DNA from 2 places in the Streptomyces sp. NPDC101151 genome. Region 2 is predicted to be linked to the other one. Evidence: predicted binding sites of a transcription regulator. Region 2 holds the regulator's gene; the other holds the start of a gene.
The links. The regulator HspR, encoded in region 2, represses chaperone genes until heat shock. The targets are predictions, from matches to a motif close to TTGAGNNNNNNNNNCTCAA.

Region 1: a site for HspR is predicted at 2,756-2,774, ahead of lon (endopeptidase La). Genes of this name have one in related genera too.

Annotation. Positions count from the first base shown of each region.
Region 1 is NZ_JBIWPP010000034.1:26,728-33,776, forward strand. It holds gene ACIRU3_RS37945 (spermidine synthase) at 1-580, opposite strand, end outside; gene ACIRU3_RS37950 (rhomboid-like protein) at 1,191-2,045, shown strand; gene ACIRU3_RS37955 (hypothetical protein) at 2,419-2,592, shown strand; gene lon (endopeptidase La) at 2,797-5,217, shown strand; gene ACIRU3_RS37965 (serine/threonine-protein kinase) at 5,357-6,415, shown strand; gene ACIRU3_RS37970 (SpoIIE family protein phosphatase) at 6,434-7,049, opposite strand, start outside.
Region 2 is NZ_JBIWPP010000005.1:13,360-20,408, reverse strand. It holds gene grpE (nucleotide exchange factor GrpE) at 1-82, shown strand, start outside; gene dnaJ (molecular chaperone DnaJ) at 116-1,285, shown strand; gene ACIRU3_RS10920 (heat shock protein transcriptional repressor HspR) at 1,293-1,751, shown strand; gene ACIRU3_RS10915 (PA14 domain-containing protein) at 1,824-3,896, opposite strand; gene ACIRU3_RS10910 (sugar ABC transporter substrate-binding protein) at 4,194-5,300, shown strand; gene ACIRU3_RS10905 (LuxR C-terminal-related transcriptional regulator) at 5,711-6,754, shown strand; gene ACIRU3_RS10900 (helix-turn-helix transcriptional regulator) at 6,717-7,049, opposite strand, start outside.

The DNA.
Region 1 (7,049 bases), on a different contig from region 2:
CAAATTCCGGAGAGGGCTCGGCCGACCATACCGCCAGCACCCCGCCCGGTCTCAACAACCTTGCGCAGGCGGCGAGTCCGGCCGGTGCGTAGAGGCCGTCGTTGTCCTCGGTGACGGTCCAGCCGGGGCCGTTGTCGATGTCGAGACACAGGGCGTCGAACGTGTCCGATGTCTCATTGACGTAAGTAACAAGATCAGCTTCGACGATCTCGGTGCGCGGGTCCGCGAGCGCGCCGGCGGAGAGCGCGGACAGCGGTCCGTCCCGGTGCCAGTCGATGACGGCGGATTCCCGCTCGACCACCGTGATCCGCCCCCATCTGCGATCCGCCGCGGCGTGTGCGAGCGAGAAGCCCACCCCCAGCCCGCCGATCAGCACGTCCGGCGCCGGGCGCCCGTCCAGGGCGTCGTGGGCGGCATCCACCAGCAGTCGCTCCGAGCGGCCGTCGGAGGTGTCCATCAGGAAGCAGCCATTGGCGATGATCTGCAGCAGCGCGCCGTGTCTGCGCAGCACCACCTCGCCGTAGGGGCCTTCGCGACGGTCCAGGACCACGGGGGAGTCGGAGTCGTAGCCGGCAGTCATACGCCCATCCTGCTGGAACGAGGCGTTGCGGTCATGGGAATTGACCGGAAACCGGCGGGTGGCGAGGACGGGCGGGCCGCCCGCTGCAGCCCGCCTTCGGTGCGGGTGCTGTCCGGGGGCGGTTGCGCGGGTGCGCAGGGGCGGGGTGGGGGCTGGGTGTGGTTTACCTGTTCGGGGGCGTGGGGGCGTGCGGACATGTGGGCGTCCGGGTGAGGGGACGCGGGTTTGTCGGGGCGCTGGGGTGCCGGGAATGTCGGGGTGTTGCGGCGCGGGGACGCCGGGGTGCCGGGACGTCGGGGCGCGAAGATGTCGCGACGGGCTCGACGAGTCCTGGGCGGGTGCCGCCGAGGAGGTGACTCCCGCGCCCGGCTTCCACACCCTGTGGACGGGCTGCCCCGGAAGCCAAGTCCCGTCCCGCCGCGCCCAGGCCTTCGTCGGGTCCGAGTCGCGCACGCGGCGGAGGCGACACCGCTGCGGTCCCGACCCCGGCCGGAGGCGGACGCATCCGATGCCTCTGAGGTTGCTGTGAATCCGCTCTCGCGTGGCGTCGGTCATAGACAGCGGCTTCATGAACACCAAGGGTGGGGCGCGTCGGAAGGAGTGCCTCACCGTGGAACGGACCGTGACCGGCCCCGCGACGGCCGCGTCCCCGCCCCTGGGCACGCCTCTTCCCGTCGACCCCCTGCCGGACGTCGCCGGACTGCTCGACGGGGTCCCGCGCCAGCGCGAGCTGCCCGCCCCGATGGCCGCCCCGGCCCCGACCGCCGCTCCGGCCCCCTCGAAGGCTCCGGCCCGCTCGAAGGCTCTCGCCCCCTCACGGGCTCCGGCCGCGGCTCGCCCCTCCTTCCGCCCGTGGCACTTCCTGCCCACCCCCACCGGCACCCCGTTCACCTTCGCCTACGCGGTCGTCCTCGCCGTCACCTCGCTCGTGGCGGCCCGGACCGATCCCGCGGTGATGCACGCGCTGTACCAGGGCTCCAGCACGGACGTCGCCCACCTGGTGCGCACGCCGGTGCTGGTGCTGCTGACGAGCGCGCTGTGGATCGCGGGCGGGATCGTGTCGCCGTACGCGGCCGCGTTCGTGCTGGTGCTCACCGGGCTGGAGCGGCGGATAGGCGGCGCCCGGGCGGCCTGCGTGTTCCTGACGGGCCACGTTCTGGCCACCCTCGCGACGGAGGTCCCCGTGGGCCTCGCGGTCCTGTTCGGCCACCTCCCGGACACTTCACTGCACCGCCTCGACTACGGCATCAGCTTCGGCGTCGCCGCCAGCATCGGATCCCTTGCCGGCCTGCTCCGGCCCTGGGTTCGCTGGCCCCTGCTCACCCTGGTCGCGGGCAAGCTCGTGAACGACCTGATCGCCTTCCGGGACCCGATGACCAACTGGGGCCACCTGATCGCCCTCACACTCGGCATCGCGAGCTGGCCGTTGGTGCGACGCCGGCAGCGATCGCCGGTTTCCGTGTGACCGGACCGCCCGCCAGACCGAGGCTGTGAAGACCCGGCGCCCGAGTGGGGGCGTTGGTTGCGGTCGTGTGACCTGCGTAGGCAGGAATGTTCGACCGGCATGCGCAATGCGACGGGTGACCTGACGGCCGTCTCGCGCATCGACGACTGCTTCGAATGGTGAGCGCGCGAAGGGCTGTTGCTGTTCACCTGCTGACGGTGCCGCTGCTCGGGTCGGCGGCGTGCAGCTCCGGCGACACGAAGGAATCGGCCGACAGCACGCTGGAGACCTGCGAAAACTGCTTGGCACTTCCCTTCCCCGTTCGGGCGAGAAAACCGATGTCTACGACACCGAGACCCTCACCCCCGTCAACTCCGATGTGAAACTGCATCGGGTGCAGGACGCCAAAGGGGTCACCCGGTACGGCGTGCACGTCAGGTGCGGGATCCCGGGTGCCAGGCCGGGGCGGGAGACGAGGACATCGCCGGCCGGCGTGCTGTCCGGCACCCTCACCAGGGGGACGTCGGCCCGCGACCACGAGAAGTACCTCCTGCGGTCCGCCGGGTGATGGCCCTTGCTCCCGAGCGCGTCAACAGGCCGACCGTTCCCGCGGAGCCGTCGGCTCCTTGATGCCCGCGGTCGGGATGGAGCGAGACGCGGGCCTGTACGGCCCGCTACGGGTGATCGCTGAGAGCGAACAGGGCTGGGGAACAATCATGGGCTCACGTGCATTGAGTCGGCATAGCTCAAGTTGACTGCCTAAGGGGAGATCATGGCTGCTGAGTCCACGGCGTTCACGCTCGTGTTGCCCGTGCTGCCGCTCGACGACGAGGTCGTGCTGCCCGGGATGGTGGTTCCGCTGGACCTGAGCGACGCCGAGGTGCGGGCCGCGGTGGAGGCCGCGCAGGCCGCCGCCCGGTCGGAGCCCGGGAAGCCCAGGGTGCTGCTGGTGCCGCGCATCGACGGCACGTATGCCAAGACCGGTGTGCTGGGCACGGTCGAGCAGGTGGGCCGGCTGGCCGACGGCGACCCGGGGGCCCTGATCCGCGGGCGTGGCCGGGTCCGGATCGGTGCCGGGACGACGGGTCCGGGCGCTGCGCTGTGGGTCGAGGGTGCACGGCTCGACGAGACCGTGCCCGATCCGCAGCCGGGCCACATCGCCGAACTCGTCAAGGAGTACAAGGCGCTCGCCACGAGCTGGCTGAAGAAGCGCGGCGCTTGGCAGGTCGTGGACCGCGTCCAGGCCATCGACGACGTCTCCGCGCTCGCCGACAACTCCGGTTACTCACCCTTCCTGACCATCGAGCAGAAGGTCGAACTGCTCGAGACCGCCGACCCGGTGGCCCGCCTCAAGCTCGCCACGCAGCAGCTGCGCGACCACCTCGCCGAGCAGGATGTGGCCGAGACCATCGCCAAGGACGTCCAGGAAGGCGTCGACAAGCAGCAGCGCGAGTTTCTGCTGAGGCGTCAGCTGGAGGCCGTCCGCAAGGAACTGCGCGAGCTGAACGGCGAGCAGGACGGCGAGGAGTCCGACGACTACCGCGCCCGTGTCGAGGCCGCCGACCTGCCGGAGAAGGTCCGCGAGGCCGCCCTCAAGGAGGTCGACAAGCTGGAGCGGTCCTCCGACCAGTCGCCCGAGGGTTCGTGGATCCGCACCTGGCTTGACACGGTTCTGGAGATGCCGTGGAACGAGCGGACCGAGGACGCGTACGACATCCAGGGCGCCAAGGCGGTCCTGGACGCCGAGCACGCGGGCCTGGAGGACGTCAAGGAGCGCATCACCGAGTACCTCGCCGTGCGCAAGCGGCGCGGTGAGCGCGGCCTCGGCGTGATCGGCGGGCGGCGCGGCGGTGCCGTGCTCGCGCTCGTCGGCCCTCCCGGCGTCGGCAAGACCAGTCTCGGCGAGTCCGTCGCGCACGCCATGGGACGCAAGTTCGTCCGCGTCGCCCTCGGCGGCGTCCGGGACGAGGCGGAGATCCGCGGCCACCGGCGTACCTACGTCGGCGCACTGCCCGGCCGTGTCGTCCGCGCCGTCAAGGAGGCCGGGTCCATGAACCCGGTGGTCCTGCTGGACGAGATCGACAAGGTGGGTTCGGACTTCCGCGGCGACCCGGCCGCCGCCCTGCTGGAGGTGCTGGACCCGGCGCAGAACCACACCTTCCGGGACCACTACCTGGAGGTCGAACTCGACCTGTCCGACGTGGTCTTCCTCGCCACCGCCAACGTCCTGGAGGCCATCCCGGAGGCGCTCGCCGACCGCATGGAGATCGTCCGCCTGGACGGCTACACCGAGGACGAGAAGGTCGTCATCGCCCGTGACCATCTGCTCCCGCGCCAGTTGGAGCGGGCCGGCCTGGACAAGGACGAGGTCACGATCGACGAGGGCGCGTTGCGCAAGCTCGCCGGCGAGTACACCCGCGAGGCGGGCGTGCGCACCCTGGAGCGGTCCATCGCGCGGCTGCTGCGCAAGGTCACGGCCCAGCACGAACTCGGCGAGCGGCAGCTGCCGCTCACCGTCCGGGACGAGGATCTGCGCGGTCTGATAGGGCGTCCGCACCACGTGCCCGAGTCCGCTCAGGACCCGGCCGAGCGCCGTACGTCCGTCCCGGGCGTGGCGACCGGCCTCGCGGTCACCGGAGCCGGCGGCGACGTCCTGTTCGTCGAGGCATCCCTGGCCGACCCGGAGACGGGCGCGGCGGGCCTGAGCCTGACCGGTCAGCTGGGCGACGTGATGAAGGAGTCGGCGCAGATCGCGCTGAGCTTCCTGCGCAGCCACGGCGCCGAACTGGAGCTGCCGGTGGCCGACCTGAAGGACCGGGGTGTGCACATCCACTTCCCGGCGGGCGCGGTCCCGAAGGACGGTCCGAGCGCGGGCATCACGATGACCACGGCCCTCGCCTCCCTGCTCTCCGGCCGTCTGGTCCGCACGGACGTGGCGATGACCGGCGAGGTCTCGTTGACCGGCCGGGTGCTGCCCATCGGCGGTGTGAAGCAGAAGCTGCTCGCCGCCCACCGCGCCGGCGTGACCACCGTGATCATCCCCAGGCGCAACGAGCCCGACCTGGACGACGTCCCGGCCGAGGTGCTGGACAAGCTCGACGTGCACACCGTGACCGATGTCCGCCAGGTCCTGGAACTGGCGCTCGCGCCCGCCACGAGCGACGCGGCGCCGGAGGTTCCCGTGGCGGCGTGACGCGGTGTCCGTGGCGGGCTTCGCCCCCGGCACGGGATGCGCAGGGCCCGGGTCCCCTGAGGGGGCCCGGGCCTTCGCCGTGCCCGAGAGCAGGCACGTATATGGATCAAATGGATAGAATTCAGGCGTGAGTGGGCAGATGGTGAAACCTTCCGGCCCGATCGGGACGGAGATCGCCGGCTACCGGGTGGAGCGCGAGCTGGGCCGGGGTGGCATGGCCGTCGTGTACTGCGCCAAGGACCTGCGCCTCGGCCGTACGGTCGCCCTGAAACTGCTCGCCCCCGAGTACACCCGCAACGACGCCTTCCGCCGCCGCTTCACCCAGGAGTCACGGGTGGCCGCCGCCATCGAGCACCCGCACATCGTGCCCGTCTTCGAGGCCGGCGAGACCGACGGGATCCTGTACATCGCCATGTGCTACGTCACCGGGCAGGACCTGCGCGCCCTGCTCGACCACGAGGGCCCGCTGGCCGTGCCGGCCGCGCTGCGCATCGCCGCCCAGCTGGCGTCCGCGCTCGACGCGGCCCACGAGCACGATCTGGTGCACCGGGACGTCAAGCCCGGCAACGTCCTGGTCGCCAAGGGCGTCGACAGCGACCACCCCGAGCACGTCTACCTCACCGACTTCGGGCTGGCGAAGAAGTCCCTGTCGCTCACCGGGTTCACCACCGCGGGCGAGTTCGTGGGCACCCTCGACTACGTGGCACCGGAGCGGGTCGCGGGCCGTCCCGTGGACGGCAGGTCCGACCTCTACAGCCTGGCCTGTCTCGTCTACGAGACCCTCGCGGGCGCCCCGCCCTTCCGGCGGGAGGACGACCTCGAACTGCTGTGGGCGCACCAGTACGACCCGCCGCCCCTTCTGAGCACGGAACGTCCCGGGATTCCGCCGGCCGCCGACGACGTCCTGAACAAGGCCCTGGCCAAGGCCCCGGACGACCGGTACGGCACCTGCCTGGAGTTCGTCGCGGCCCTGCGCGCGGCCGTCGCCGGCTCCGCTCCGCGCGGCCGTACGCCCACGCTGGTGGATTCCCACGTGGCCGGAACGCTCCCCGCCGCCCCCGAACCGGTGCCCGACCCGACCGATCCGGTGCCCGATCCGATGCCGGACCCGCCCGAGTGGGCCGACCCGCCCGAGTGGGCCGACCCGCCCGGGTGGGCCGGTCCGGTCCTCGGCGGGCCCGCCCCGGAGCGGCCGTGACCCGCCGCCCGCGCCCGGTCAGCCGGCCGGGAGCGGCGGGGTGAGCGACTGCTCCGCCCACACGGTCTTGCCCACCCGGTCGTGACGGGTGCCCCAGCGCTTGGCGAGCTGCGCCACCAGGAGGAGGCCCCGGCCGCCCTCGTCGAAGATCCGGGCGCGCCGCATGTGCGGGGTCGTGCCGCTGGAGTCGTAGACCTCGCAGATCAGGGTGGAGCCCTGGTGGATGAGACGGAGCTGGATGGGGGGCCGGCCGTAGCGGATGGCGTTGGTGACCAGCTCGCTGACCATCAGCTCGGTGGCGAAGGCGGCCTCGTCCAGCCCCCACGCGCTCAGCTGGTCGTTGGTGTGCCTACGGGCCCGGGCCACGACAGTGGGCTCGCTGTCCAGTTCCCAGGCGGCGACCCGGTCGGCGTGCAGCGCCCGGGTGCGGGCGACGAGCAGGGCGATGTCGTCCTCGGGGCGGTGGCTCAGCAGTTCGGTGAGCACCCGGTCGCACATCGAGTCCAGCGTCGGCGCGGGGCGGCCGAGCGCGGCGAACAGCTTGTCCAGCGCCTCGTCGATGTCGTGCTCGCGGGCTTCGAGCAGCCCGTCGGTGTAAAGGGTGAGCAGGCTGCCCTCCGGCAGCTCGGTCTCG
Region 2 (7,049 bases):
CGTCAAGGCCGAGGGCGCCGAGGAGAGCACCGAGGCGGCCGCGGCCGACGACAAGGAGAACGGTGGCCCGGACGAGGGCTGACGTGAACACCGAGTGGAAGGAGGGACGTCGGGGATGAGCACCAAGGACTTCATCGAGAAGGACTACTACAAGGTCCTCGGCGTCCCCAAGGACGCCACCGAGGCCGAGATCAAGAAGGCGTACCGGAAGCTCGCCCGCGAGTTCCATCCGGACGCCAACAAGGGCAACGCCAAGGCCGAGGAGCGCTTCAAAGAGATCTCCGAGGCGAACGACATCCTCGGCGACGCCAAGAAGCGCAAGGAGTACGACGAGGCCCGCGCCCTCTTCGGCAACGGCGGCTTCCGCCCGGGGCCGGGCGCGGGCGGCGGCAACTTCAACTTCGATCTGGGCGACCTCTTCGGAGGCAACGCGCAGAGCGGCGGCGGCTTCGGCGGCGGCATCGGTGACGTCTTCGGGGGCCTGTTCAACCGCGGTGGCACCACGGGCACCCGCACCCAGCCCCGGCGCGGCCAGGACGTCGAGTCCGAGGTCACGCTGAGCTTCACGGAGGCCATCGAGGGCGCCACGGTGCCCCTCAGGATGTCCTCCCAGGCGCCCTGCAAGGCCTGTTCCGGCACCGGCGACAAGAACGGCACCCCGCGCGTGTGCCCGACCTGCGTCGGCACCGGGCAGGTCGCCCGGGGCTCGGGCGGCGGCTTCTCGCTGACCGACCCCTGCCCCGACTGCAAGGGCCGCGGCCTCATCGCCGAGCACCCCTGCCTGGAGTGCAAGGGCAGCGGCCGCGCCAAGTCGTCGCGCACGATGCAGGTCCGGATCCCGGCCGGGGTCACGGACGGGCAGCGGATCCGGCTGCGCGGCAAGGGCGCGCCCGGCGAGCGGGGCGGACCGGCGGGCGACCTGTATGTGGTCGTGCACGTCGGCGAGCACCCGGTGTTCGGGCGCAAGGGCGACAACCTCACCGTCACCGTCCCGGTGACGTTCGCCGAGGCGGCCCTCGGCGGCGAGGTCCGGGTCCCGACTCTCGGCGGCCCCGCCGTCACCCTGAAGCTTCCGCCCGGCATCCCCAACGGCCGCACCATGCGCGCCCGGGGCAAGGGCGCGGTCCGCAAGGACGGCACTCGCGGCGATCTGCTGGTCACCGTCGAGGTGAGTGTCCCCAAGGACCTGTCGGGGAAGGCTCGTGACGCACTGGAGGCGTATCGCGAGGCAACCGCGGGCGAGGACCCGCGGGCGGAGCTGTTCGAGGCCGCGAAGGGAGATTGAGAGCCCCATGGACACACCAGGCCGTCGGCGTAACCCGTATGAACTGACCGAGGAGACCCCGGTCTACGTCATCTCGGTGGCGGCCCAGCTCTCCGGACTCCACCCGCAGACGCTGCGCCAGTACGACCGCCTGGGCCTGGTCTCTCCCGACCGCACCGCCGGGCGGGGCCGTCGCTACTCGGCCCGCGACATCGAACTGCTCCGCCAGGTGCAGGCGCTGTCGCAGGACGAGGGCATCAACCTGGCGGGCATCAAGCGCATCATCGAACTGGAGAACCAGGTCGCCGCGCTCCAGAGCCGCGTCGCGGAGCTGCAGGCGGCCCTGGACGGTGCGGCGGCCGCGATGCAGCAGCGCGAGGCCGCGGTCCACGCCTCCTACCGCCGTGACCTGGTCCCGTACCAGGAGGTGCAGCAGACCAGCGCGCTGGTGGTGTGGCGGCCGAAGCGGCAGCAGCCGTCGGACTGAATCGCGTGTGTGCGCGGCGGAAGGGGCCGGGAGGATCAGTCCTCCCGGCCCCTTCGCCGTGCCGGGCCCCGCTCAGAGCAGGTCCGGCCGGATCCGCCAGGGGTGCGTGGCCGCCGTCTCGGTGCCGTCGGTGCGGACACCGACGACCCGGTAGTACGAGACCGAGCCGAGCGGCTGGGTCCGGTCGAGGTAGGAGAAGTAGTAGTCCGTCTCCGGCTTCGTCGCGGGCACGGTGGCGAGGAGCTGGTAGGTCCCGGTCGCGGGGTCCCAGCGGCTCACCCGGAACTCCTTGACGCCGGCGCAGCCGGCGCCGCGGCAGTCCCACTCGGCCGGGGTGATGTCCTCGGTCGCCAGCCAGCCGCCGGAGGGGAACAACGGCCCCTTGTCGGCGCCGATGGGCTCACCCGGGGCGATGTCCAGCTCGGTCGCGGTCACCGCCGCCGTGGACGGATCGTTGGGAGAGAGGGCGTTGTCCCACTTGTCCTCGGCGATCACGGTGTAGACGTAGGTCTCGCCGTCCGGGACGTCGGGGCACAGCAGGGCGAGCGGGTCGTCACCGTGGTCCACGCACATCGGTCCCGCGAGCCAGTTCACCGTCCCGTCCGCCCGCCGTACCCCGGCCAGGGCGCGGTAGGAGACGACGTCGTCGTCGACGGGAGGGTCCCAGCGCAGCACCATGCCGTCGGCCCGCGGGGTCGCGGTGAGCCCGGTCAGCGGGCGTGGCGCGGTGCGGTCGGCGGTGGTCACGGTGGCTGTCCGGGACATCTCCGAGACGTTGCCGTTGCCGTCGGTGACGGTGACGCCGTAGGTGTACGTGGTGTCGAGCTCCCAGGCGGGGTCCTCGCACTCGAACGTGAGATGGGTGTCGTCGAGGCTGCCGATCCCGTGATCGGGGTACTCGCAGGCGACCTCGGCGGCGTCCGCGGCGAGCGTGGTCCCCTTCGAGCGGTACAGCGTGAAGTGGGCGCCGTTGGTCAGCTCGTCGTCCGTGGGGGTGTAGGGCGCCTCCCAGTACAGCGTCACCCCGCCCCGGTAGGGCACCGCCCGGAGATTGCCGGGCGCCGGCGGTGCCGTGCGGTCGACGCTGTCGGAGGTGACCGGCGCCGAGTAGGCCCCCGCGTTCCCGGCCGCGTCATGGGCCCGTACGACGTAGGTGTGCTTCGCCGCGGTCTGCTCCATGGGCTGCGTGTAGGACGTACCCGTGAGCTTCTTGACGAGGGTGGAGGCGCCGGTGGCCGCGTCCCGCTCGTAGAGCTCGTAACCGGCCGCGTCCGGTAGGGCGTTCCAGGTGAGCACCATCCCGTACAGGTCGCCGTGCGCGGTGAGCCCCGAGGGCGCCGCCGGACCCGTGCGGTCGGGGGTGGCCACGGGCTGGTCGGCGGTGCCGGCCGACTCGTTGCCCGCCCTGTCGTGGGCGCGGACCTCGTAGTAGTACGTCTGCCCGGTCGCGGGCGGGGTGTCGGTGTAGGCGCCGGAGGTGGTGGTCGCGAGCGGCTTGCCGCCGAAGGCGGTGCCCTGCAGCCGCCGGTAGACGCGGTAGCCGGCGAGGTCCATCTCCTTGTTCTTCGCCCACGTGACCTCGGTCCTGCCGGCGGCGGTGTCGTACGACACCGAAGTCCCCGTCGGGACGAGGGGCCTGACCTTGTCGACATCGGCGGAGGTGCGCGGCTGGTACGTGAAGGAGACGTTGGCGGTGCCGGTCCAGTTGACGTAGTCGATGCGCAGGGTGTGCTTGCCGGACGGGACGGTGACGTCGGCGGTCTTCTTCACCGTGGACGAGACGTTCTTCCACAGGTCGACCTTGCGGACGCCGTCCAGGTAGACCCGGATTCCGTCCTGTACGGCGACCGGCAGGGCGAAGGGGCCGCCGGAGCCGAAGTCGCGGGTGACGGTCCAGCGGACGCCGAAGTTGTCCTTCGGGAGGCCGGAGGCAGGAGCGCCGGTCTTCCAGTTCTGGTCGATCGCACTGTCGCAGTCGGTCTTCTTCGGCGTGCCGGAGAACGTGGTGTTCGCGTAGAACGTCCGGGTGTACACCGGTGAGGCACAGCTCGTGGCGGCGGAAGCGGGGGCGGTGATCGCGCTCAGCAGGGTGCCGGCGGCAAAGAGTGCGACGGCCGTGGCGACCGTGCGTCTGGCTGGGTTCATTCGGTCCTCTGGTCGATTTCGACGGGGCGTTGTACGGCCACCGGTGATCACGACTCGCGAAGATCGATATTGGTTGTGCGGATCTTTGCCGTCTCATGAACTCCCCTTGGATGGAGGGTCCGTAAAGAGAGCTTGAAGATGATTCCGCTCCTTCTTCACAGGTGCAGCGGAGCGTGCTGTTGCGCACTCGTTAAGTAGTTCCGCTTGACGACGGGTGTGTGGTCCGCGTTGGCTTTTCAGACACCTGGGTCGTAATGCAGCACCCACGTCCGGAACGCACCTGAAGTGAGCCCTCGAATGCGCCGTATCGCCATATCCGTGGCCGCGTCCACAATGACCCTTTCGCTTGCCGGCTGCGGGGTGCTGAACGCGACGGACGACGGTGCGAGCGCGAGCCCGACCAAGGGCGACGACGTCACCATCGGGCTGCTGCTGCCGGAGAAGGCGAACACCCGCTACGACAAGTTCGACTACCCCATCATCAGGGACAAGGTCGTCGAACTGACCCACAAGAAGGGCAAGGTCGCGTACGCCAACGCCGATGCGGACTCCGCCCGGCAGGCCGACCAGATGCAGCAGATGATCGACGACAAGGTCGACATCATCATGCTCGACGCGGTCGACGCGCACGCCATCTCCGGTGAGGTGAAGAAAGCCAAGGAAGCGGGCATTCCGGTCATCGCCTACGACCGGCTGGCCGAGGGCCCGATCGACGCGTACATCTCCTTCGACAACGAGCTGGTCGGCGAGGTGCAGGGCCGTTCGGTGCTGGAGGCGCTGGGGACGGGCGCCGACACCTCCGACAAGGTCGTCATGGTGAACGGCTCGCTCACCGACCCGAACGCCAAGCAGTTCAAGCAGGGCGCGCTCTCCGAGCTGAAGGGCAAGGTGACGATCGCGGCGAGCTACGACACCAAGGACTGGAAGCCGGAGAACGCCGAGGCCGAAATGACCGAGGCGATCAGCAAGATCGGCAAGAACAACATCGCCGCGGTCTACGCCGCCAACGACGGCATGGCGGGCGGTGTCATCAAGGCCCTCAAAGCGGCCGGCGTCACCAGCCTGCCCCCGATCACCGGCCAGGACTCCGAACTCGACGCGGTGCAGCGGGTTCTGACCGGCGAGCAGTACATGAGCGTCTACAAGTCCTACCCGGACGAGGCCGAGGCCGCCGCCCAGATGGCCGTCACCAAGGTGCAGGGCAAGGACATCCAGTTCGACGCCCTCACCCAGGACAAGGTGGACAGCCCCACCGACAAGGACATCCCGTCCAAGCTGGTCCAGGTGAGCGCGCTGACCAAGAGCAAGATCAAGGACACCGTCATCGCCGACGGGATCTACACGGTCGGCCAGATCTGCACCGCCAAGTACAAGACGGCCTGCGCGGCCAACGGCCTGAAGTAGGGGCGGGCAGGCCGCCGGACGCCTCGACCCGGTGTCCTGGGTGGGGGCACGCAACGCGGCGATCGCCGGCGGATTCCGTCGGGCTGCCGCGTCACGTGCCCCGAGCGACCCTCCCGGCATCGCGCCACCCCCGTGGGCGCGATGCACGCGGCCCCGGCCGCGCGGGGGGAGCCCGGCCGGGGCCGCTTCCGGGTACTGGTGCACCCGGGGGAAGCGGGATCAACGATGCCCCGGTGGTGTTCCCGCCACCACCATCAGCTTGTTGCAATGCGACGGGCGGAGGCCGGACGATACCACCGCAGAACCGCGCTTTTCGACGCCCACGGCAGACGGAGCCGTGTTGCGGACCCGGTCCCGGCCGCGCATAGTTGCGCTGCGGAAGTGGCAGCAAACCGGGGGTGGAATGGGCGATGGCCGGGCACGGAACGGGTGAGCATCCACACGGTGCCGACCGACTGTGCGGGGCCGGGGACCGCGTGTACTCCCGGGCCGTACGCCGGGGACGGGTGCCGCGCACGGACGCGGAGCCGGTGCCCTGTCTGCTGGAACTGGCCCTGCTGCACCCGGATCCCGACGACATGGACTGGCTGGTGCCGACCTCCCCGCAGGAGGTCATGACCCGGCTGCTGCGCGGGGTCTACGACGAGGTCAGGGAGAGCCAGCGGCGGGTGGGCTCGGCGGTGGCCGCGTTCGAGTGGTACGCCGGTCTGGGCCGGCAGCTGCAGGCGCTGTCGGTGCCGGGCGAGGGAACGGCCATCCGCGTGCTGGACGGACTCTCCCGCATCCAGGCCGCGATGGACGAGGCCACCGAGGCGTGCACCACCGAGGTGCTGACCGTGCAGCCGGGCGGCATCCGGCGCGAGGCCGAGCTGACCGAGGGACTGCACCGGGCGCTGGCGCTGCGCGGCCGGGGCGTGCGGATGCGCGACCTGTACACGCATGTGGCCCGGCACGGGCAGGGGCTGCTCAACTACCTGGAGCTGATGGGTGACGCGGTCGAGGCCCGCACCCTGGACGAGGTCATCGACCGGCTGATCCTCTTCGACCGCACGGTCGCCTTCATCCCCGCCAACACCGACCGCACGATGGCCCTTGAGCTGCGCCACCCGGCCCTGGTCGAGTATCTGGTGACGGTCTTCGAGCGGCTGTGGCGGCTCGCCCTGCCGCTGACCGCCCCGCTGCCCGACACCGGCATCGAGGGCATCTCGCACCGCGAGCGGTCCATCGCCGCGCTGCTCGCGGAGGGCCACCAGGACGCGGTGATCGCCGAGCGGCTCGGCATCAGCGTCCGTACCTGCCGGGCCCACATCGCCCGCCTGTCGGACACCCTCGGTGCGGCGAGTCGTACCCAACTGGGCGTGCGCATCGCCCAGGTGGGCCTGGACGGGCTCCCGCAGGCCGGCCCGCCGGCCGCGCTCAGGGTTCCTGATCAAGAATCCCCGAGCGTGCGATGAGGTAGCCGAGCTGGGCGCGGCTCTCGCTGCCGAGGGTGGCGGTGAGTCTGGCGATGTGGACGCGGGCGGTGCGGACGTTCATGCCGAGCCGGTCGGCGACGGCGGTGTCGGTGTGGCCCTCCACGAGGAGGGCGGCGATGGCGCGCTGGCGCGGGGTGATGCCGTGGAGGGAAGGGCGCTGGACGGCTTCGGGGTACATCGGGGTGGCCAGCCGCCACAGCCGGTCGAAGGCCGTCACGAAGAACCGGAGCAGGGCCGGGTGCCGTACCTCCAGGGCGAGCCGGCCGTCCTCGTC